Regions from separate parts of the Paenibacillus glufosinatiresistens genome, predicted to be linked through region 1. Evidence: riboswitches for the same ligand, from Rfam matches in the RefSeq annotation. Region 1 holds a riboswitch; the other holds the start of a gene.
What was found. A riboswitch is a leader RNA that binds a small molecule or an ion and turns the genes downstream of it on or off. The one in region 1 is predicted to bind thiamine pyrophosphate.
Positions count from the first base shown of each region.

Region 2: linked by a shared signal. The riboswitch ahead of RBI05_RS06910 (ABC transporter substrate-binding protein) and the one ahead of RBI05_RS02540 (ABC transporter permease) in region 1 are both predicted to bind thiamine pyrophosphate.

Region 1 covers NZ_JAVFHT010000001.1:554,294-566,294, reverse strand. The annotation lists gene RBI05_RS02590 (glycoside hydrolase family 43 protein) at 1-73, opposite strand, end outside; gene RBI05_RS02585 (ABC transporter ATP-binding protein) at 255-1,322, opposite strand; gene RBI05_RS02580 (phosphotransferase family protein) at 1,410-2,372, opposite strand; gene pdxR (MocR-like pyridoxine biosynthesis transcription factor PdxR) at 2,388-3,827, opposite strand; gene RBI05_RS02570 (DMT family transporter) at 3,989-4,909, shown strand; gene RBI05_RS02565 (sugar phosphate isomerase/epimerase family protein) at 4,963-5,730, opposite strand; gene RBI05_RS02560 (helix-turn-helix domain-containing protein) at 5,898-6,692, shown strand; gene RBI05_RS02555 (hypothetical protein) at 6,953-7,357, opposite strand; gene RBI05_RS02550 (Fur family transcriptional regulator) at 7,445-7,915, opposite strand; gene RBI05_RS02545 (S-layer homology domain-containing protein) at 8,109-8,795, shown strand; TPP riboswitch at 8,871-8,971, shown strand; gene RBI05_RS02540 (ABC transporter permease) at 9,075-9,911, shown strand; gene RBI05_RS02535 (ABC transporter substrate-binding protein) at 9,908-11,020, shown strand; gene thiM (hydroxyethylthiazole kinase) at 11,120-11,935, shown strand; gene thiD (bifunctional hydroxymethylpyrimidine kinase/phosphomethylpyrimidine kinase) at 11,932-12,001, shown strand, end outside.
Region 2 covers NZ_JAVFHT010000004.1:74,737-86,737, reverse strand. The annotation lists gene RBI05_RS06935 (S-layer homology domain-containing protein) at 288-4,262, shown strand; gene RBI05_RS06930 (ArsR/SmtB family transcription factor) at 4,372-4,737, opposite strand; gene RBI05_RS06925 (EAL domain-containing protein) at 4,883-5,914, opposite strand; gene RBI05_RS06920 (pyridoxamine 5'-phosphate oxidase family protein) at 6,107-6,532, opposite strand; gene RBI05_RS06915 (hypothetical protein) at 6,725-8,167, shown strand; TPP riboswitch at 8,248-8,358, shown strand; gene RBI05_RS06910 (ABC transporter substrate-binding protein) at 8,482-9,555, shown strand; gene RBI05_RS06905 (thiamine-binding protein) at 9,601-9,894, shown strand; gene RBI05_RS06900 (ABC transporter permease) at 9,891-10,637, shown strand; gene RBI05_RS06895 (ABC transporter ATP-binding protein) at 10,670-11,488, shown strand; gene nfsA (oxygen-insensitive NADPH nitroreductase) at 11,586-12,001, opposite strand, start outside.

The sequences.
Region 1 (12,001 bases):
GGTTGCCGGCCGGCCCCGAGCAGGCGCCAAGCAGGAGCAGAACGGCCAGAGCGCCGAACGCAGGTTTCTTCACAAGGGTCCACCTCCATATGTATACCCTTACATTTTGCGCCCGGGATGGCGGGTTCGTCAATACTTTTATTTAGATGTATATGTTTTGTTTCATGTATTACTAAATATAAATTTAGCTCCCTGCTGCTCTCTCCACCAAAAAAAGTGCGGCCTCCAGAGAGACCGCACGCTTAAGAACCTGATTATTCAAAGTAGTTGTCGACCTGCACCGGCTGCTCATACGTTCCCGGCAGCTTGCGATGCTTCTTGAGAACCGCGTCCGGAGGGGTTACGGCCGGAGCCATCGGGTGCAGGAGCCAGGACTTGACATAATGCGTATCCGACACCTTGAACAGTGGCGGCTCCTTCTCATAGTCAATCGCCATGGCATACGTGCTTCGCATGGCGAAGGCGTCGCCCTTGGGCGGCTTGATGAGATCGGGCGGCGTTCCCGGGATGGCCGTCAGCATGGAGCCTTTGCTCTCGAGGCTCGGCATGGAGCCGAGAAGACCCCAGGTATACGGGTGGCGCGGATCGTAGAAGATCTCTTCGACCGTTCCCATCTCGACAATTTGCCCGGCATACATGACAGCTACCCGGTCGGCCATACTTGCCACAACGCCGAGGTCATGTGTGATGAAGATAATCGACGTTCCGATCTTCTTCTGGAGTTCCTTCATCAGATCGAGAATCTGGGCCTGAATGGTAACGTCCAGCGCAGTGGTCGGTTCATCGGCGATCAGCAGCTTCGGGTTGGCCGCCAGCGCCATGGCGATGACGACGCGCTGCCGCATCCCGCCGCTGAATTCATGCGGGTACTGCTGGAACCGCCGCTCCGGTGACGGAATGCCGACCAGCTTAAGCAGCTCAATGCCGCGTTTGACGGCGGCTCCGCGGGACATGTTCTCGTGCTTGTGCAGCACTTCCGTGATCTGCTTGCCGACCTTCATCATCGGATTCAGCGACGTCATCGGGTCCTGAAAGATCATACCGATCTCCTTGCCGCGGATGGACTGCATCTGTTTCTCGCTCTTCGTAATGATCTCCTGTCCGTCGAACAGGATGCTTCCGCCCTTATAACGGCCGGGAGGCGTGGGAATCAGCTTCATCAACGCCTGGGACGTGACGCTCTTGCCCGAGCCCGATTCGCCGACGATCGCCAGCGTCTCCCCTTTATCCACATGAAAGCTGACGCCGCGGATGGCCTGAACCTCGCCGCCGCGCGTATGGAAGGATATGGCTAAATCTTTGACTTCTAGCAGGCGTTCCATTCTTGTCTCCATCTCCGCTCTATCGTAGAAAGTTAATATTGATAATAATTATCAATAGTATAGACAAAAAGCGGGTCCAAATACAAGTCAAGATTGCAGGAAACGCTCCCAGCCGTTCTTAATGGTGTCCATCGCCCACTCCAGATGCTCCCGGCTCTCGTACTTTCTGGAGAAGCATTCTACATAATAAATCAGATCCAGATAGAAATCGTACAGCTTCCGTCGGCGAAGCTCATCCGGGGAATTGCAGAAGCTGCCGTACCCCTCGAAGAATGCCGGCGAATTCTCCAGATAGCGAAAGTAATACTCCATCAGCGGATCGCCCCAGAGCGCCCGCTCCCAGTCAATGAGCGCGGCGATCCGTCCGTCTTTTACAAAAATAATCCCATCCCACAGATCCCAGTGCACCAGCCGTGGCTCCGTGACCGCATCCAGCAGCGGAAGACGTTCCTCTATGGCCCGCCGCACCTCTTCCACCGGCATCGGCAGCGAGCCGCCGAGGCGGTCCGCATCCTCCAGTACCATGCCGATCATCCAGGCGAAGGTCTCCCGCCAGCTTCCTGTCGGTCCCTGCCCTCCGAACAGTCCGAACTGTTCGCCCCCGATTTCGTTGATCGCCCGGTTCAGCCGTCCCGCTTCGCGCTCGATGGCGGCCCGTTCCTCGGCGGTCAAGCTCCCTTTGAGGTCATTGTACGGCGTTCCGTCGATTCTCTCCATGATAAAATAATCCGCCGGCAGCCGCCGCCGGCTGTCGTCGTAGGCCAGCACCCGCGGAACGGGCACCGTGCCCGTCTCCGCCATCAGCCGCAGCGCCGCGACTTCGGCGCGCATAATGTCCCGCTCATAGGTCATGGTGGCGATGCCGTCCATGGGCGAGATTTTTAGAATCAGGGCCGAACCGTCGGTCAGCGCAACCTCATAAGCGGAGTTGAAATACCCGCCGGTCAGCTCCTTCGACTTCAGCAGCAGGCCTTTGTCTCTTCCCAGGCTCGATTCCACCAGCGCGGCTTGCAGATCAAAGCCGATTCTTGATTTCGTATGGCTCTCCATCCTTCTTCTCCTTCATCAATCGTGATAAGCCCGGATACCGACATAGACCGCGCCCAGGGCCGCTATTCCTTCCCGGATGGCTTCAGGCTCCAGATGGCCGTAGCCGAGCAGCAGCGTATTTCGGTCCGCTTCCCCGCAGACGGCAGCATACCGCGTCAGCGCGTAAACGCCGATCCCTTCCTTCCGGCAGGCCGCCTCCAGCGCCTCGGCGTCCGTCCCTTCGGGAAAGCGGACCGCCGTGTGCAGGCCGGAGGCTTCCCCCTGCGCCCGGACGTTGTCCCCGAACGCCGTCTCCAGCGCGGTGAGCAGAGTCTGTCTCTTAGTTCCGTAAATGCGGCGCATCCGGCGAACATGGCGGTCTAGCAGGCGTTCGCGCAGGAACAGCGCCAGCGCAGCCTGCTCCAACAGGGGGCTCTGCACGTCGAGGAAAGTCCGCCGGTGAAGCCACCGGCTCTTGAGAGAAGGAGGAAGCAGCGCAAAGCCGATTCGCAGGGCAGGGAACATGGTTTTGCTGAAAGTGCCGACATAGACGACCCGGGAGGGGTCCATTTCATACAGCGGGCTTACAGGCGCGCCCCGGTAGCGAAATTCGCTGTCATAGTCATCTTCGATTACATAATAGCTGCCTTCGGCCGCCATTCTTACCAGGGATGCCCTTCGGCTTGCCGGCAGAATTCCTCCGAGCGGGAACTGGTGGGACGGGGTTACATAGACCGCCGAGAGCGGCTTGCCCTCCAGAGTATCAACCCGCGCGCCCCGGTCATCCACCGGCATCCAGTGCACCGGCCGCCCGCCGAGCTGCATGATGGTGCGGATGCCCGGATGGGAGGGATCTTCGAGGGCGAAGGGACATCCTTCCTTATGCAGAATCCCGGCCAGCAGGTAGAGTGCCTGGGTTGAACCCGAAGTAATACAGATGTCCGCCGGGTCGGCCTCTATGCCCCGGCTGCGCAGCAGCCAGCCGGCGATTTCCGTCCGCAGCGGACCGTAGCCCTGCGGGTCTCCGTAGCCGAACCCGGCCGGGCTCAGCGTCCCCTGGGCCTCGCGCAGCGCCCGGGTCCAGGATTTCCACGGGAACCGGGTCAAATCCGGCTGTCCGGTCTTGAAATCCCATTTCAGCGGCGCCGCTGCCTCCGCTGCGCAGTCCGGAAGGCCGTCCGCCGGCTTCGATTGCGCCTCTTCTTCCGTCTCTTCTCGGCCCGGCTCCGTCCGAAGACCTTCCGCCACCCGGGTCGGAGCGCCCTGGGAGGTTACCGCATACCCTTCGGCAACCAGCCGTTCGTACGCCTCGGTGACCGTATTCCGCGACACGCCGAGACTCCGGGCCAGCTCCCGGGTCGAGGGCAGCGCTTCTCCGGCTTGAATGCGGCCCGAGAGCATCCGGTTCCGGAAGGACCGAAAGATCTGCACGGACAGGCCGGTCTCCGATTGAGGCTTCAGCTCAATGTCCCACACCGGCGTCTCTCCTTCCTTTAATCATGCTTTTCATGACTGCTCCAACTGGTCCGGTCAATAACCGCTTCAACTGGCGCTTCAAGCATACCAGCAGGGTTGCTATAATACTACTAACGAATCGTTAATGGTACGGAAGGGCCCTCCGGGAAGGACACTTCACTATGAATAAGAACAACGGCAGACCGGTTCTGGCGCTCGCCTTCATTCTGGCCGGCACCTCGCCCGTCGCAGGCCGGCTGCTTGCCGGCGAGCTCGAACCCTTCACTCTTGCCGCCGCCGGCCTCGGGCTGCTTCTGGCCGCAGCGCTGCCTCTGCGGGCAGGGGCCTTCCTGCACACGGCCCGCCGTCTTCGCGCCGCCGACTGGCGCATGCTTGTCATGCAGGCGCTGCTCGGCATCGTTCTCTTCCGGGCGCTGCTGTTCCTGGGCCTGCAATCTACCGGCGCCGCCGAGGCAGGGATTCTTACCGGCGCCGCCCCGGCGATAACCGCGCTGCTGGCCTGGCTCTTCCTGCGCGAGCAGCTCACCGCCCGGCGAATCGTCGGCATCGCTGCGGCGGCGGCCGGCATTGCGCTGCTGCAGGGAGCGGGCTTGCAGCCCGGCGGAATCTCTCTTCAGCATCTCGCGGGAAATGCCTTCGTACTGGCCGCGGCTGCGAGCGAGGCTACCTTCAACATCCTCGCCCGCAAATACGGCGCGGGTTCCCTGGAGGGACTTCGTCCGGGCATACAGGCGCTGCTCGTCGCCGCGATGGCCTTCCTTCTCTGCCTCCTGCCCGCTTCCCTGGAGCACCCGGTCCGCTCCTTGCAGGTTCTGGGAGCGGAGGAATGGGCGGCTCTCGCCTGGTACGGGTGGATCGTGACCTGGCTCTCCTTCACGCTCTTCTATGCAGGCGTCCGCCGCTGCGACGCCTACACGGTAGCGGCCTTCTCCGGCCTTCTGCCGCTGACGTCGATGATTCTGTCCGCCCTGCTGCTCGGGGAGCGGGTCAATGTCTATCAATGGACCGGCGGAGCCGTGGTGATGGCCGGCATAGGGATGCTCGGCGCTCTCCCCGGAACGCGGCAGAGCCGGCCCCGGTGATCCCGGAGCCGGCTCTGCTTCCTTCCTGCCGCAACTTCTTCCGCGTGCTGCCGTCAGCCCCGGAGTTGGCCTTCATTCCCGGCGTAACCCTTCAGCCAGGCCATGCTGTCGCGAACGCTCTCCAGCGGCGAACGGCTGCAGAAGTCTTGTTCTACAACGGCCCACTCCACACCGTGCGTCTCGGCGGCCGACAGAATGGACGGCAGATCCACTTCGCCTTCACCGAGAACGACGGTCTCCGCAGTTCCGTCCGGATTCTTCTTCATATCCTTCAGGTGGATGATCGGCAGCCGGCCGGCGTAAGCCGCCATGTAGGCCACCGGATCGTATCCCGCATGATGCACCCAGCAGGTATCCATTTCGACCTGAAGCACATCGGCCGGCACTCCGGCATAGATGGCATCGAAGGCCGTCTGTTCTTCGTACCGTTCCAGCAGCTCGAAATCGTGATTATGATAGAGCAGCTGAGAGCCCTGCGCCTTGACCCGTTCGCCGATGATCTTCAGATTCGCGATGACGGCCGCCCAATCGCGCTCTTCCTCCGACAGAAAGGGGATGATCAGGCGGCGGTTGCCGATGGCCTGATTATAGGCGATTTCGGCTTCCGTGTCGTTCAGCAGCGCCTGATAGGGACGATGGGCGCCTACGGCCACAAGCCCCGTCTCGTCCAGCAGCGCCTTGACTTCCCCGGCGCTCCGTCCAAAATAGTTGAAGAATTCCACCCCGGCATATCCCATAGCCGCCACTTGGCGGAGGGTCCCTTCAAAATCCTCTTCAAGCTGCTCCCGCAGCGTATACAGCTGCAATCCAATCTTCAGCACCCGCGCTACACTCCTTCACCTGAACAATATACATGCCGAATGACGGAGCAACTGATCCGTCTTCCTTCCCATAGTAATATGAAAGCGGTTATAATAGAATGAAGAATCTGATTTCAACCTGAACAATCTGCTCCTATTTCATTCACTCAAGGAGGCGCTACCGGATCATGCCGGCTTGTACCGTTCTGTCGGCGGGCTTCTCGCTGCACCGCAAGAAATTCCAGTATTCCGTTCCCGAAGGATTGCCTTATTATCTCTTCCGGCTTCAGACCGAAGGAACCAGTTCTACCCTGATCGGAGGCTCCTCTGCTCCCATGTATGCAGGGGATCTGCTCGTCATCTGTCCCGGAGAGCCTTATCAGCTGATTATCGAGCATTCGCAGCGCAAGCCGGGGCTTACAGCCAGCGGGGACTTCTTCATCTTCGCGGAAGGACCGTGGCTCGATGCGTGGCGGGACAGGGCGAGCCGCCCTTCTCTTCAGTCTGTTCCGGCCGACGGAGCCATTGCCGGACTGTTCCGCACCCTCGTGCAGGAGCAGCGGCGGCACTCCGCCTATTCAGCCGACATCTCGGCTTCCTATCTGCAGATTCTGTGCATGGAGATTGACCGGATTTCGGAGGAAGCGCCGCCGGCCCATTCTTCGGAAGCCGCAGCAAGGGGAATGAAGCAGTATATCGAAGAGCATGCTGCTGGCGTCGTGCGCCTGGAGGAAGTGGCCGCCCATACCGGTCTGTCGGTCTCGCGCGCCGTCCGGCTCTTCAAGGAGGCTTACGGTCTAACCATTATTCAGTATGCGAATGAGGTACGGCTGGAAATGGCGAAGGAGCGGATGATGTACAGCCCGATGCCGCTGGAGCAGGTGGCGGAGACCTGCGGATTCGCAAATTATACCTACTTCTTCCGGCTCTTCCGCCGCCGATACGGCGTATCTCCGGCCCGTTACCGGGAATCCGTCCGTTAGACGCAAAAGAAAATCCGGGCAGCAAAAAGGAGCGTCATCATAAGTGATCCGCTCCTTCCGCATGGCTTTGTTCAGTTGTGCCCGCTTATCCGGCTTCACCCGGACATGCTGGGAAATATCGGCGTAATCCCCGTTCGTTCTCCGGTTCATCACCGGACTCCATCCGCCCTGCCGCTGCGCTTGCAGCAGCGCCTTGCGGCTCTTCGTTCTTGCCATTTCTTCTCTCACTCTCCTATGGGTCCCGCTTCAGCTTACACCTGTCAGTGTACCGGAGCGTCTCCGTCCCCGTCAAGGCTGCGAACCTTGATGGCTGCAAGCGTCAGCAATCTGACTTCAGGCCGTCCGGCCAATCGCCGTTCGGTATAGACATAATCCACCGTCTCCCCTTCTTCCAGTGAGGCTGCCGCGGCCTTCAATTCATCGCTGAACTGAAAAGAGGTCGCTTCGCCGTAGACGTCGATCTCGACGGTGTGGCCGTCGGCGAGCCCGTTATAAATGCCGGACCCGTGCTTCAGCGGTAGCGGCGCTTGCAGCTTCGCGGCGGCAACCTTGCCGGCCGGAGCGGTGCCCGGGGAAGCGGCGCTGGCTCCGGATACAATTGGTACCGTCAGCAGGAGAGCAGCAGTAAGTACAGCAATATAAGAGGATTTCGTTCGGTTCTTCATCGAGCATCACTCCCTCGTGGTTGTACTCCTTTTATAACCGAATTGCCCGGTCATTAATCCGTATACCCGAAGCGCGCAGCGAAGATCTCAGCCCACTTGCCGCCCGGTTCGGGCGGATCGGCAGTCATGCCGCTCGCAGGTCTTGAAGCGTCCCTTGAAGTCCAGCCGGTGATCAGTCACCAGAAAGCCGTACTCCCGTTCCAGACGCGCTTCCAGCTCTGCCAGCCAGTCTTCCTTGATCTCCGTCAGCTCTCCGCAATCCTCGCAGATCAGGTGGTGGTGCATATGTCCCTGCCCTCCCCCGCGCAGATCGTAGCGGGCAGGGCCGTCCCCGAAATTCATTTTCTCGACAATATGCAGTTCGGACAAAAGATCCAGCGTCCGGTAAATCGTGGCCATGCCCAGATTGGGATGGTCGGGCTTCATCTTCAGATAGATATCCTCCACCGTAAGATGCTCCGTCTCATTCTCCAGCAGAACCCGAACAATGGCTTCGCGCTGGGAAGTCAGCTTATATTGTCTGGCGGCGAACTGGGCCGCAATATCACTCATGGTCATCAAGGATCGCACCATCCTCTCCGGGCCGCTTAAGCCGCCGATTCTTAATTATAATAATTATCATATAGTAATAATATCAAATATTTGGGCTCTTGAAAAGGAGGAGGCGTTCCCGCCTGCAACCTTTATTCCTCCTGAATCGTTTATACGGACATCAGATTCCTCAACCGTCTGAATGAAAGGGGTTAATAGGATGAAAAAGAAAGCAGGCTCGATAACCTTCGCTTCGCTTGCGCTCACCGCTCTCCTGAGCCTTTCCGTGGCCGGGTCCCTGTACGCGGCTGCCGCCCCGTTCGGAGATCTGGGAACAACCGAAGGCAGCGACAAAATCCAATCGCTGCATTCGAAAGGGATCATTCAGGGCATGAACGCCCAAAGCTTCGCGCCAAAGGCTCCGCTCACCGCCGCACAAGGCATACAACTGATCGCCGGGGGCTTCCAGTTCAGTCTCGACGCCATCCGGTTCATCCAGGAGCCGAAGGCCGCGCAGGTCTTCACGAAAGTACTGGACGGCCAATGGTATACGGAGGCGTTCCTCGGCGTCTATCATAACGGCGTCCCCGTGCCCGAAGACATCGATCCCGCGTCCAGGCTGACGCGGGAGCAGTTCACCTTCCTGCTCGTCCGGGGAATGGAACAGGCGGGGTCTCTGCCTCTTATCAACGTGAAGCCTTCCGGCATTGCCGATGAGAGCAGCCTGACGCCCGAGTATCAGGGCGCCGTAGTCCGTTCGCTGAAATACGGCATTACGCAGCTCGACAGCAGCGGCCGGTTCGACCCGAAGCGGGAGATCAGCCGCGGCGAAGCGGCGGTTATGCTCTATGATGCCCTGGACTATCTCCGCCAGCATCCCGCTCCCGCCGCAGCCGACAACTCCTGAATCTTTCTATCTTGCCTCTTCGGCTTCCGGCGTGATATAGTCGAGAGGCATTTTATCCCAAAATCAAATAGACCCGTTCTTCACTAGGGGAGTCCGCGTGGACTGAGACGGCGAGAGCCGGACCCTTGGAACCTGATCTGGATCATACCAGCGTAGGGAAGTGATACGAGGATTCGATGAAATTGAAAGCGCGCGTTTCTTCGCCGTTCTCTTCATGAACCCGTCCACTTCCCTGTGAAGCGGACGGGTTTTTTGTTGGGTCTGAAAGGAGGAAATTCGATGAATCCGGATCCGGAGCTCAGAACCCCGCCTCCCGGACAACGCGAGAGGCCGCCGCTAAGCAAGACGTTCATCCCCCCGCTTCTGGCGGTTGCGGCGGGACTTGCCGTCTGGGAAGCCGGAGTTCGGGCGGCGGGAACCCCAGCCTACATCCTGCCGCCTCCGACCGCCGTTCTTCGCGCACTGGCCCAGGAAGCCGGGCCGCTGTTCATGGTCCATCTGCCCGCTACGCTCGGCGAAGCGGCGGTTGGCCTTCTCCTGGCTCTGGTCGCCGGAATGGCGCTTGGACTCGGAATGGCGCTTAGTCCCGCGCTGGAGAAGGCGCTGTATCCGCTGCTCGTCTTCAGCCAGACGATTCCGCTTGTCGCTCTGTCGCCTCTGTTCATTCTCTGGTTCGGCTATTCGCTGTGGAGCAAAGCCTTTGTGGTGCTGCTGACGGCGTTCTATCCGATCATGGCAGGGCTGCATGACGGAATCCGCCGGGCAGGAAGCGAATATCGCGGGCTGATGCTGGCGATGGGGGCGAGGCGGCGCCAGGTTCTGATCAAGGCGGAGATTCCGGCCGCCCTTCCTGCTTTCTTCGGCGGTCTTCGGCTGGCCGCCGTCTACAGCGTAATCGGAGCTACAATCGGGGAATGGCTGGGCGGAAGCCGGGGACTCGGCTTCTACTGCCGGCGTATGGCTTCCGGCCTCCGAAGCGCCGATATGTTCGCCGCCGTCGTGCTGCTTGCCGCTCTGGGCCTCTCGCTGCTGCTGACTGTCCGGCTGGCGGAAGCTGTCATCTGCCGGAGAAGCAGCCTTGGGCGGATAGAAGATTACAAGGAGATGAGAGGATGAATTCAAGATTGAGGAGTTCGGGAGGCGGCCCGCTGCTCCTAGCCGTGGTGCTTGGCCTCCTGCTGGCCGCAGCAGGCTGTGGCCGGATGACGGGTGCAGCGGTTCAAGGCGCAGCGGTTCAGGGCGATCCGGCAAGCGCCCAGAACGCGGCGGATGCCGCCCGGCCGGGATCGGCGGACGAGAGCAGGTCCCGGCCCGACCAGCTGACCGTCATGCTGGACTGGTATCCGAACGCGGTGCATTCGTTTCTTTATGCGGCGGAGGAGAACGGTTATTTTGCCGACAGGAATCTGAAAGTCAAACTGCGGATGCCCGCTGAAACCAACGATGCCTTGAGACTGGCCGCCGCCGGCCAAGTCGATCTCGCTCTGACCTATCAGCCGCAGGTTCTGATGGCGCGGGGGGCGTCCGTTCCCGTCAAAGCGGTATCCGCCGTTGTCCGCCATCCGCTGAACCGGCTGCTGATCCGGGCAGATGAAGAAGGAATCACACGGCCCCGAGAGCTTCCTGGCCGGACGATCGGGTATTCCTCTATTCCGCTCTATGACGCCATGCTCCGTACCATGGTCGAAGCGGACGGCGGCGACTCTTCCCGGCTGAACCTGGTCGATGTCGGCTATGACCTGATTCCCGCTCTCGCCACCGGACGGACCGATGCCGTAATCGGCGGATTTGTCAACCACGAAGAGCTGCTGCTGGACAAGCAGCATTGTCCCGTTCTCTCGCTGAATCCGGCGGATTTCGGCGTACCCGATTATGCCGAGCTGGTCTTCGCCGCCAGCGAGCAGACCCTGGCCGAACGCGGCGAAGTGATCCGGCGGTTTCTCGCCGCCGCTGCGGAAGGACAGGCCTATGTCAAAGGCCATCCGCAGGAAGCGCTGGCGATTCTGCTGAAGCATGAGGAGACCGCCGCTCCGCTTGATCCGGAGATTGAGCGGGCCAGCCTTGCCCTGCTGCTGCCGCTGATGGATTTCGGAGACGAGCCCTACGGCTACCTCGGCCCGGAATCCTGGGACCCGATCGGGAGCTGGCTTAAAGACCGGAAGCTGCTGCCCGGAAATATCGACCCGAAGGAGGCCGGTTCCGACAATCGCCTGATTGCTCCGTGAGCCTGCCCTTCTCTGTACCCTCTCGCTTCTCGCTCTGCGGCAGAATTACGCTCTTGCAACGCAAACAGGTTCTCAACTTATTCACAAGGAGGATTTCCCATGTCTTACCTGGATCAAGTTCGACAAGTCAACCCGCTTGTCCACAACATCACGAATATTGTTGTCGCCAATTTCAGCGCGAACGGTCTGCTCGCTATCGGCGCTTCCCCTTTCATGGCTGCCGGCCTGCCCGAAGTCGAGGAAGCCGCCGCGATGGCGGGGGCCGTCGTGCTCAATATGGGCACGCTGGACGAGCTCTCGCTGGAAGCCATGCTGCGCGCCGGCCAGTCCGCGAACCGGAGCGGCGTTCCGGTCGTGCTTGATCCTGTAGGTGCCGGCGCCACGGCCTACCGGACCGAATCGGCTTCCCTGCTGGCCCGCAGTCTTAAGCTTGCGGCCATCCGCGGCAATGCGGCAGAGATTGCGAATCTTGCCGGAGAAGCCTGGGCCAGCAAGGGAGTGGATGCCGGAGAGAGTGCGGGAGACATCGTTCCGGCCGCTGAACGCGCTGCCCGCCTCTACGGCTGTGTCGTGATCGCGACCGGACGGGAGGATGTCGTAACGGACGGCAAGCGAACGCTCCTTATCCGGAGCGGTCATCCGCTGCTCACCCGCGTAACCGGCACGGGCTGCCTGCTGAGCGCCGTCATCGGCGCCTTCGCGGCTGTTGCCGGAGGCGGCGTCCTGGAGGCGGCCGCAGAGGCCGCGGCCTTCTACGGCTCCGCCGCTTCCCTCGCCGCCGAGGCGGCGGCCGATCTGGGGCCGGGCAGCTTCCAGATTGAATTTCTGAACCGGCTGTCCACCCTGCAATCCGGCAGCATCGGGGAGCTGGCGCTCATCCGCGAGCGCGAGCAGGTGGACCGGGTGACGCCATGAACCGGGATGGTCACCATGAATGCCGGGAGATGCAGAGCGGCCTGCCTCTAGGCGGTGCCCTCGGCT
Region 2 (12,001 bases), on a different contig from region 1:
ATGTGTTATGTACCGCTATTATATGCTTACCCGTCCGGGGTGTCAATGATTGGCCGGCCTAAATGGAATTCGGCCTCCCTTAAATGGCGGTTTGGCCATTATGACTAATTATTCGGGGATTTTTGCCCGGATTCTCGGGGTATTTACCGGCAGTGGAAAATTTTATAATGTGAGCTAACATCCCGGAGAAATCGCTTACATACAGATTGGCGATCCGGGGGACAGCGGCTGCCTGAAGCGGCCGCCGAACTAGACATTCACCTTATTCCTAATCAAGGAGGCACAGCATGTTCAAGAAAGTATGGAAGGTCTGCCTTACCGTCGCTCTGGCTCTGCCGGTCATTGGAAGCGGTTACGCCCAGACGGCAGCCGCCGACAGCACCGCCGCGCCCGGTCCGGCTCTTGCGTCGGCGGCCACGGCCACGGCTACCTCGGCTACCTACGGAATCCAGCCGTATCAATGGGGGCGCGCCGCCATTGTCGGCGGCGGGTATATCCCCGGAGTGATCTTTAATTCAAGCGAACCGGGACTCGTCTATGTCCGCACCGACATGGGCGGCGCCTACCGCTGGGACAGCGCCTCGAATTCCTGGAAGCAGCTGCTGGATGGCGTCAGCTTCGACAACTGGAATATGGCGGGCGTAGAGAGTCTGGCCACCGACCCCGTCGATCCGGACCGCGTCTACCTTGCAGCCGGCACGTACTCCAATTTCTTCACCGACCAGACCGGTGTCATGCTGCGTTCCTCCGACCGGGGCGAGACCTGGGAAGAGACCCGGCTACCGATTAAGTTCGGCGGCAATATGCCCGGCCGCAATATGGGCGAACGGCTGGCGGTAGACCCGAATGACAACCGTATTCTCTATTTTGGAGCCCGCAACGGCGAAGGCCTGTGGCGAAGCGCCGACTACGGGGCAACCTGGAACCGGGTTGAATCCTTCACAGCCCGGCAGGACGCCAAGGACTACTACGGCGGCGAGTTCGGAGTCGTGTGGGTAACCTTCGACGAGACGACCGGCCAGCGGGCCGACGCCGCGGCCGGCCGGGCCGCCCGGCCGACGGGAACGATCTATGTCGGCGTAGCCGACACGGAGAATTCGGTCTATCGCAGTACAGACGGCGGCGAGACCTGGGAATCCATCACTAATCCGGACAGCAAGGGATTCCTGCCCATGCACGGCATCCTCTCTTCGGACGGGTACCTGTACGTGAACTACAACGTCAGTTCCGGTCCTTACGACGGTCTCCGCCGCGGAGGCCAGAAGGACGGGGGCGTCTATAAATACAACACCTCAACCGGCGTCTGGACAGACATTACCCCGCCGGTACAGACGACAGCCGGCTCCAATGAGGTCGGCAGCTACGGATTCGGGGGTCTGGCCGTTGACCCGCAGCATCCGAATGTGATCATGACCTCGACGATGAATGTCTGGTGGCCGGACGAGCATATTTTCCGCAGCACCGACGGAGGCGCTACCTGGAAGACCTTCTGGACCGACAGCGGCTGGGATCAGCGCCACAATAACTACACCATTGATTATTCCCGGGCGCCCTGGCTGGATTGGGGAACGCCCACCAGTACGACAAGCACGGCCCAGAATCCGAAGCTCGGCTGGATGATCGGCGATCTGGACATTGATCCGTTCAATTCCAACCATCTCTTCTACGGCACCGGGGCGACCCTGTTCGGTACCAACAACTTGACCGCTCTGGACCAGGGGATGACGGTCGGCCTCTCCGTCTACGCCCAGGGCATTGAAGAGACGGCCGTCAACGCTCTGATTGTGCCGCCTTCCGGCGATGCCAAGCTGATCAGCGGACTGGGCGACATCGGCGGATTCCGGCATACCGATCTGACCCGGGCGCCCGGGATGATTACCAACCCGACGATCAGCAATATTACGGATCTCGATTTTGCGCAGAACGACTCCAATCGGATTATCCGGGTGGGCAATGCGGACGCCGACGCTCCCCACATGGGGATATCGACCGACAACGGCGCAACCTGGACACCGGCAGCGAACGCCTGGACCGGGAATGCAACCACCGGCGGCGGACACGCTGCCATCTCCGCCGATGGCGCTACCATCGTCTGGGCGCCTTCGTCCTCGGCTGCTGACGTCAAGCGTCCGGTCAGCTACTCGACCGATCTCGGGAAGACATGGACCGCTTCGAGCGGCATTCCCGACGGGGCCGTCGTCTCTTCCGACCGGGTGAACCCCGACAAGTTCTACGGCTTCCTGGACGGCAAGTTCTATGTCAGCCAGGATGGGGGCGCTACCTTCCGCCTGACGGTGTCCTCCGGACTGCCCAACAGCATGACCGGCAAATTCAAGGCCGTCTCCAACCGGGAAGGCGACATTTGGCTTGCAGCCGTCAAGGACAAGGAACATCCCGAATACGCCTACGGCGTCTTCCATTCCACCGATTCCGGCGCCAGCTTCACCAAGCTGACCGAGGTTGAGGAATCGGCCATGATCGGCTTCGGCAAGGCCGCCCCCGGCGAAGACTATGACGCCATCTATATCAGCGGCCGCATCGACGGCACCTACGGCTTCTTCCGCTCCGACGATGCCGGGGCCACCTGGATTCGCATCAACGATGAGGCGCATCAGTATGCGAACGCCACCCAGGCGATTACCGGCGATCCGAATGTCTACGGCCGCGTCTACATCGGCACGAACGGCTTCGGTATCGTAATGGGCGACCTCGCCGGAGAGGCGGTATACCCGCCGTCGGGCGGCCTCACTGTAACGGCCGCAGACCCTGCTGGCGCAGCCAACGACGGCCTGACGCAGCTTACCGTAACTCCTTCGGTATACGCCGGCAACCAGCGGGTCTACGCCAACTTCGGCACCGGCGCCGTTCCGGTTCCGAAGCTCAAAGACAAGCTCGCCGGCTATGCCGCTCTACCCGAGAGCGGTCTCGTTCCCGCAGCTGACGGCGACCACATCGCGGTAGCCGAGGTGAGTCCGGCCGGCCAAGCGGTCCGCTTCGGCCAGACCACCGCCGCAGTCAGCGCCGAGCCTGCGGCGGGAACGGCTTCGCCGTCTCCGGCTGCGACGCCGGCCCCGGCTCCTGCCGTTCCGGCCGCCACGGCCTCTCCGTCCTCCGCCCCTCAGGTGACGGCAGGCTCGGCAGCCTTGACAGCGGCGGTCGGCGCGGACGGCAAGGCAGCGGTAACGCTGACGGCCGACATCCTGACCCGGGCGGCCGCAGGCGCAGACGGCACGATCACCGTCAGCGTGACGGCGGCCGGCGCCAAGTCGCTGTCGGCCGCGCTGCCGGATGGAATTCTGGCCGCGCTCGCAAGCCAGGGCATCCGGAACGTTCAGGTGAAATTGAACGACGTCTACATCTCGCTGGATACCGCCCTGCTCCGGAAGGCCGGGGCCGGGGCTCCGCTTGTACTCTCCGCCGCCCGGGTGGAGCCTTCCGCTCTGTCCGCGGAAGCGAAGCTGAAGACGGCCGGCAGCCAGGTGTATGAGCTGAACCTAAGCAGCGGCGGCCAGACCGTAGCCTGGAACGGCAAGGCCGTTCAGGTATCCCTGCCTTATTCTCCGGCTTCCGGCGAGAAGGCGAATCAGACGGTCGTCTATTATTTGAGCGACAACGGCGGGGTCCAGACTGTGAAGAATGCGAAGTACGAGGCTGCATCCGGCCGGGTTGTCTTCGCGCCGAAGCACTTCAGCAAGTACGCGGCGGCCAACGTCAAGGTCTCCTTCCCTGACACCGCCCGCTATGTCTGGGCCGCCGACGCCATCGACCGGCTGGCAGCGCAGGGCGTGCTCTCCGGCATGGGAGACGGCGCCTTCCATCCGGCGGGTACGGTAACCCGGGCGCAGTTCGCCCAAATGCTGACTCTGGCGCTTGATCTGGAGGCTCCCGGCGCTTCCGCCCCCTTCTCCGATGTGAAGGCCGGCGCCTGGTACAGCGAAGCGGTTGCCGCCGCGCAGAAATCCGGCATCGTTCAGGGCCGCTCCGACGGCACCTTCGGGGTGAACGAGCCGATCACCCGCCAGGATATGGCCGTCATGATCGACAAAGCCCTCAAGCAGCAGAACGCGGACCTGTCCGCTTCCGCCGCTTCGTTCAAAGACAGCGCCGCCATCTCCGCCTATGCGCTGGAGAGTGTGGAACGGCTGGCCGCAGCCGGCCTGATCTCCGGTCAGGGCGACGGCCTCTTCGCACCGAAGGCAAGCGCAACGCGCGCCGAAGCCGCTGTACTGATTCACCATCTGCTCGGCTATCTGGCCAAGTAGAGCGAACTCCATCCGCAGATCAAAGAACCCGCAAGCGGCGAGAGCCGGCTTGCGGGTTCTTGCGTCCGGTTAACTTCCGGAGCTTCTATAATCCGCCGTGGGCCTCCGGCTATTCATGCCGGATGTGCTCATGCGTCTGAAGAAAAATCTGCTCGACATGCGCGTCGTTCAGAGAATAGAACACCGTCTTGCCTTCCTTGCGGCGCTTGACGATCCGCAGGTTGCGCAGGTACCGGAGCTGGTGGGATACCGCCGACTGGCCCATCTCCAGAATGACGGACAGATCATGCACGCAGAGCTCGCGGCGCGACAGCGCATAGATCAGCCGGACCCGGGTAGGATCTCCGAGCGCCTTGAACATCTCGGCCATCTTGTCGGTGATCTCCCGCTCGGGCAGCGTCAGACGCAGATGCTCCGGGTCCGGTTCGGTGCCGCCGCACGTCGTATCGCACTCCGTCACTGCCGGTTTCGTCATATCCGTCTCCCCGCTTTCTCGTCTAACCGGAATGATTACGTTCTTCTCTATATTATAGAAAAAGCGCGCTGCGCTGTCCATGCCGCCGGTCCGCAGCCTTCCTTCCGGCTTCGCCGGCCTTCTGCGGCCCTTGCGGCCGGGCGGCTTAAAGCTCGGCTACCGGGCGGCCGAACAGATAGCCCTGGCCGAGCTCGGCGCCAAGCCCGAGGCAGCACTCGAACTCCTCGCGCCGCTCGATGCCTTCGGCAAGCACGGTGCCGCCGTAAGCATGGGCCTGGGCCGCAATCTCCCGGATCGCGGCCTGCTTGGCATAGTCGGCATCGCAGAAGCTGACGAGGCCGCGGTCGATTTTGACAAAATCGGGCTGCAGCCGCTGCAGAACCTCAATCGTCGAGAACCCGGCTCCCACGTCGTCCAGCGCGACTCCGATTCCGTGTCTCCGGTATTCCGCGAAGATGCTCGCCAAGTGGGTGATATCCGTAATCCGCTCGCTCTCCACCACTTCGAACACGAAGTCCCGGGGATCTTGATCCAGCCGCTCAATCGCGGCAAACGTATGCGTCAGACAATATTTCGGGTTATAGATGGAAGAAGGCAGAAAATTGATGAACCGCTTCAGTCCCTTCGGCACCTGCCGCGTCCCGGCCTCAATCGCCGAGATGCGGGCGGCGCGGTCCAGGAACGAATGAAATCCGCTCCGCCGGGCAGCCTCGAACAGTTCATACGGCTGAAACGGGCTGCCTCCCGGCAGCGGCCGCAGCAGAAACTCATACCCGAAGGCCGTTCCGTCCCGGTCCACAATCGGCTGGAGGTAACTGCAGAATTCCGCGCGTGAAATAATGTCGATCAGATCGGCGCTCCGGAACCGGGCTTCCAGTTGCTCCAGGCCGAACCACCGCTGCAGGTGATCGGACTGCTTCCCGGCAAAATGGCCCCGGAAGCCGATCTGCAGCGGTCTGTCCGTCCCCGCATTCGCAGGGTGTGCCCTCAGCCGTTCCAGGCAAGTGAGCAGCTCGTCCCGGGTGGCATAAGGGATGCTGTAGCTTCCGCTGTCCTGCCCTTCGACCGTGATGCCTGCCTCCCGGGCAGCCTCCGCCCACTCCGGGGTTGCCTGCCTGATTCGAATCTCGCCGCTGTCTTCAATCGGTTCCACCCTGGAACAATCGCTGCAATGCATGGCCCGTCCTCCTGTAGCCTACTATGGATCAGATCAATAGATTCCTACTTCCGCCTGATGGCTTGATTGTACCATAATCCGGACGCCAAAAAGGACCGAAAATCAGTCCGAAGACCTGTTTTTTCGGTCCGCAATGATGCCGCTTTGCGCAAGTGCCGTCCCTGGCGGGACAGGCCGGCGGGCGTAAGGCGTCTAGCCCTGCGCCTTCTCCCAGACGGAACGTTCTCCGCCCGATTCCAGCTCGATGCGCTGCGGGTCCAGCTTCAGCACGACATAATCGGGATCCTCCGGTCCCTTGAACCAGCGGGACAGATCCGGATTCCAGACCTGCTTGCGCAGGGATTCGTCCGACGAGATCGACACCCGGGCCTCAACCTCAAGCACATCCTTGCTGCCGCCGGATTCGTAGCCCACCAGCAGGAAAGCGTTCGGGTTGTCCTCCAGCTCTTCCACCTTGTGCGTCTTGCGGTCGGTGGCCAGATAAATGTTCAGACCCTCGTGATAGACGGCCATATAGCGGACCTTGGGCTTGCCTCCGGCTTCGACGGTTCCGAAGGACCCGAAGCGGTTCGCGTCCAGCACCTGTCCGATGCGTTCTTCTGTCAGTGATTGTGTCATGATTCCTTCATTCTCCTTCCGTGCGGGTCCGTACCCGCCTGGCAATGTGTTAGGGTATACTGGTAGTGTACCCGTCTTGCATGAAATGAATCCCAGAGGCGGACGAGGACCTTCAGGGTAATAAGAGGGAATGAACAGTCAACGGGCGCCGGAGCCAGTCTTCGGAGCCCGGGAATCCGGGAGGAACGAGCCATGAATCTAGCCGACAACGAACCCAGGCTGAGCACCGCACTGCTGCAATTTATCTTTCCGTTCTCCCTTCAGGAGGGACGCAACCGGGAGCTGAGAGACCAGCTTCTCCTGGACGGCTTCGAGCCGTTCTTTCTGGATGAGACCCGGCTGGAAGACGCCTATTACGGTGAGGGCTACTGCATCTCCCATGAGAATATGGAGCGCGTCTACCTGCCTTTCGCAGCACATGTCCTGTTTCCGCGCGCAGAGAAGGAGCCCGACGCCTTCCACCGCTATTCGCGCGCCCACATTCTGGACTGCGAGATGCTTATGCCGCAGCGCCGCATGCCCTTCCGGCTGCTCTCGACCGATATATTCCTTTGTCCTTTCCAGCTCGGCTTTGTGACCATCCGCCTTGAGCTTACCGGCGAGTATACCCTCAGCGAAGCGCTGGAATTCGCCGACCGCTTCCGCTCTCTGGAGGATGCCTCGGACGCCGACCGCGCCGTTACCTTCTCTTGTCCGAGCCGAACGTTCAGCCAGACGGAGGACCTGCTCTTCGGCATACTGGCTCCTCACCTGCGGGACTATCTGGACCAGTCCGAGATGAGCGGCGCGTATTTCGAGACCCTGCCGTTCTTCGTGGACGAACGAATGCTTGTCCAGGGATTCTACGGTTTCGAGCCGGATGCGGAGATTACGGAGACGGTGCTGTACCGCATTTCCCAGATTGACGGCCTGAACGGAACCGACCGCCCTTATATAAGCGCCAGCGACCCCGAATATATTCAGGATTATAACCGGAAGCATACCTACCGGCGCTGGGCGCCGGATACCTACTACATCACGAATGAACAGACCTTCTCCTGCGTCTCCTGCAGGGAAGGCGAGAGTGCCGTCCGGATGGCGAACCAGATGTACGGCGAATATTATTATGGCCTGCTGCTGAGCCTGTTCCACAAGATCGTGCTGCTCAAGCTTGCCAACATCCACTCCCGGCTGCGGATCGAGCACGACTATGAAGAGATCGAGAGCCTGATCTTCGACATCAACCGCTTCTCGGCCAAATTCTATTTTCTGGAGCTGATTTCCCAGTCTCAGGGCAGAGAAATCTTCTTCCAGCTTCGCAAAGTCTACGGCAACGACCAGTTATATGACGAGGTCAAGGGCACGCTGGACGACCTGTTCCAGTACCAGGAGAAATTTCAGGGAAGGCGCCGCGACAATCTACTGATGATCCTGACCGTCTTCACGGTCATCAGCGGCATTTACGGCATGAACCAGGTCATCGAGGACCTCAAGAGTCCAATCCACTGGGACAAAATGCTGGGCTACTCGCCGTTTGAGTACCTGGCCCTCTTCGTTACGATGACCGGAATTGCCGCCAGCCTGGTGCTTGCGGTGCGGGAGGTCTGGAACCAGATCCGCCGCAAGCGGCGTCAGAAATACCGGTTCCGGGAGTAGAGCGGACCGGGACGGCTTCGGCAAGACTGGACAAGGCCGTTCAGGGCGTCTATAATACGGCTAAGCTAAACCCGTCAATTTCATAGAAGCAGGGGTGCTGGAATCGGCCGGCTGAGATTGTATCCCAACAGATACTGACCCTTATACCTGATCTGGATAATGCCAGCGTAGGAATCGCTTATGCCAAGCGAACCGTTCCCTTTCGGGAGCCTTTCGCCTTCATGCGTCCTGCTGCGCTCCGATCCTGAACAGATCGGAGCGTTTTTTCTCGTCTGGCGGGCGAAGGCTTATACAAGAGGGGGAGAGAAACGGTTATGACGAAGAACAAGAAATCACAGTGGAGCCTGACGGCCTTGGCCGTCCTGCTGACTCTGGCCGTTGCCGGATGCGGCGGCGGGAACGGCAACGGCAGCGCCTCGCCGGCGCCTTCGCCGGAGACCACAGCTTCGGCCGGAGCATCCGCCGGGGCCGCGAAGGCGCCGAGCCGGGAGTTGAAGCCGATCAAGGTGGCGCTGGACTGGACGCCGAACACGAATCACACCGGACTGTATGTCGCGAAGGAACTGGGCTACTATGAGGAAGAAGGTCTGGATGTGAACATCGTCCAGCCCGGCGCTGCGGGAACGGATACGATGGTAACGAGCGGGGAAGCGGCTTTTGGCATCGGGGGTCAGGAAGGACTGACGATGGCCCGCGTTCAGGGAGTTCCGCTCGTCTCCATCGCGGCAATCATCCAGCATAATACATCGGGCTTCGCCGCTCCGAAGGACCGGAACATCAAGTCGCCCAAGGATTTCGAGGGCAAAACCTACGGCGGCTGGGGCTCGCCCACCGAGGAAGCGACGATGAAGGCGATCATGGACCCGCTCGGCGGGGACGTCAAGAAGGTCAAGCAGGTCAATATCGGCGAGGCCGATTATTTTACCGCCATTAAGCGCGACATCGACTTCGCCTGGGTCTTCTACGCCTGGACGGGGATCGAAGCCGAGCTGCGGGGAGAGCCGCTCGACATGCTCTATCTCCAGGACTATGCGCCGCAGTTCGACTACTATACGCCGGTGCTGACGACAAGCGAGAAGGAGATCGCCGAGCGGCCCGAAGAAGTCCGTGCCTTCCTGAAAGCTACCTCCCGCGGGTATCAGTATGCGATCGACCATCCTGAAGAGGCCGCCAATCTTCTGCTGAAGGCCGTTCCCGACCTTAACCGCGAGCTGGTCGTAGCCAGCCAGAAATGGCTGAGTCCGCGCTATGCGGCCGATGCTCCCCGCTGGGGCGAGCAGAAGGAAGCGATCTGGAAGGGTTTCGCCGACTGGATGTACGGACTGAAGCTTCTAGACAAGCCGCTGGAGGCGGACAAGGCGTTCACCAATGAGTACCTGCCGAAGTAAGCGGCTTGATCTGCAAATCCCACCAGAGAAAAGGATGAGATGAACATGGCGAATACGCTGCTCAGCATTCAGGTAATTCCGAAGACTCCGAACGGAGAAGATTCCATTCCTTATGTGGATACCGCCATTGAAGTGATCCAGCGCTCCGGCGTGAAGCATCAGGTGAACGCGCTGGAGACCACCATGGAAGGCGATCTTAGCGAGCTGCTGCAGATCGTGCAGGACATGCAGGCGGCGCTCATCGAGGCCGGCAGCCCGAGCGTCATTTCCCAGATCAAGATCGCGCATAATCCTTCCGGAATCAGCATGGATGGGCTGACCGCCAAATACCGTCCATGAAGTCGCGCTGGTCCCGGCTGTGGCCGCCGGCTGCGGCCGTCCTGCTGCTCCTGCTGCTCTGGCAGGCGGCGGTGGTGCTGCTGGATATCGAACGCTGGATGCTGCCGTCCCCGCTAGACGTGCTGCGGGAGCTGGCCGCGAATCCGCCGGTCGAACACACGCTGGCGACGGCCCGCCTGACCGCAATCGGCTTTCCGATCGGAACGCTCGTCGGTATCGGAACGGCGGTGCTGCTCCATCTGCTGCCCTGGACCCGGCGGGCCTTCTATCCGCTGCTCGTTCTCAGCCAGAACATTCCAACCATCGCGCTTGCTCCGCTGCTTGTCATCTGGTTCGGCTTCGGTCTTCTTCCCAAAATTATTCTGATTACCCTGGTCTGCTTCTTCCCCGTCGCCGTCGCCATGATGGGCGGGCTCGGGGGAAGCGACCGGGCGATGCGCAATTACATGCAGATGGCGGGAGCGGGCCGCTGGACCATCTTCCGCAAGCTGGAGCTGCCGTCCAGTCTGCCGCCGCTCTTCTCCGGCATCCGCATCTCTGCGGCCTATGCCGTCACCGGCGCGGTGGTCGCCGAATGGCTCGGTTCGGACCGGGGACTGGGCAATTATATGCAGCTGCAAAAAGCCGCTTACCGCACCGACCGCATGTTCGTTGCGATCTTCATCATCGTGGCGCTCAGCCTGCTGCTGTTCGCCCTGGTGGCGCTGCTGGAGCGGTGGCTTGTCCGCTGGAACCGGAACTGATTACTATACTCCAAGGAAAAGAGGCGCTCGGCATGGGAGCAAAGCCCGATACAATTCCGTCGGCGGGAGCGGAACCCGCTTCCGCCCAAGCGCTGGAGGTCCTCCGGCTCGGCAAAACCTTCCGGAACGGGCGCACCGAGGTCCCGGCGCTTCGGGACATTACGCTGCATGTAGCCGCCGGCGAATTCGTATCCGTCCTCGGCCCGTCGGGCTGCGGCAAGAGCACGCTGTTCCAGATTATCGGCGGCCTTCTCCACCCCGATGCCGGCTCGGTGCGCATGGGCGGCGAAGAGGTCACCGGCAAGCGCGGGCGGATCGCCTATATGCCCCAGCAGCCGGCGCTGTTCCCGTGGCGGACGATGCTGGACAACGTGCTGCTGGCCCGCGAGATTGCCGGCGGCGTCGATGCCGCGGCCCGCGAGGAAGCCGCCGGCTGGCTCGCCAAAGCCGGGCTCGGCGGGTACGAGCGCTCGTACCCGCACATGCTGTCGGGCGGCATGCAGCAGCGGACCGCCTTCGTGCGGGCGCTCCTGTCGCCGCAGGAGCTGATGCTGCTGGACGAGCCGTTCAGCGCGCTCGACGCTCTGACCCGCAGCGACATGCAGCGCTGGCTGCTGGAGATGTGGGAGGAGACGCGCCGTTCGGTGCTCTTCATCACCCACAGCATTGAAGAAGCGCTGCTGCTGTCTTCCCGCATCTATATCTTCTCGAACCGCCCGGGAACGGTTCTGCACGAAATCGAAGTGCCCTTCCCCCGGCCACGCCCGGCGAATCTGGCGGATGATCCGGAGTTCATCCGGCTCCGCCGCCGGATTTCGGACTGGATGACGGAGGAACAGCGGCGTCCGTGACCGGAGCTTCGGCTGCAACCCCAAAGAAGCGCCAACCTCAAGGAGATGATCCCGAGGTTGGCGCTTCGTTGTTTCCGGCCAGGCAGCCGCTTGGCAATCAGCGCTTCATAAATCCCCTGCTCTGCAAAAATTCCTTCATTTGCATCCGCGCGGGCTGCGCAAGGCGATGCGCCATCGTAACCGACCACGGCGTATCGCTCGTTCCGCCGCTGCGCTCCCGCATATAGGCCCGGGTCGTCTCGTCATAGGCCGCCGCCCGTTCGACCGTCTCCTGCGCGCTGTAGCGCTCGCGGTGCAGCACCGATTGCAGCGGCAGACGCGGGCGCAGCACAGGCTCCTGCGCAGGCGTGCCGACGCACATGCCGAAGACCGGATAGACCAGCTCCGGTAGTTCGAGCGCCTCGGAGAAGGCGGCGATGTCATTGCGGACGCCGCCGATGTAGACGATGCCGAGACCGAGCGATTCGGCGGCGACCGCCGCATTCTGCGCGGCCAGCGCGGCATCGACCGTCG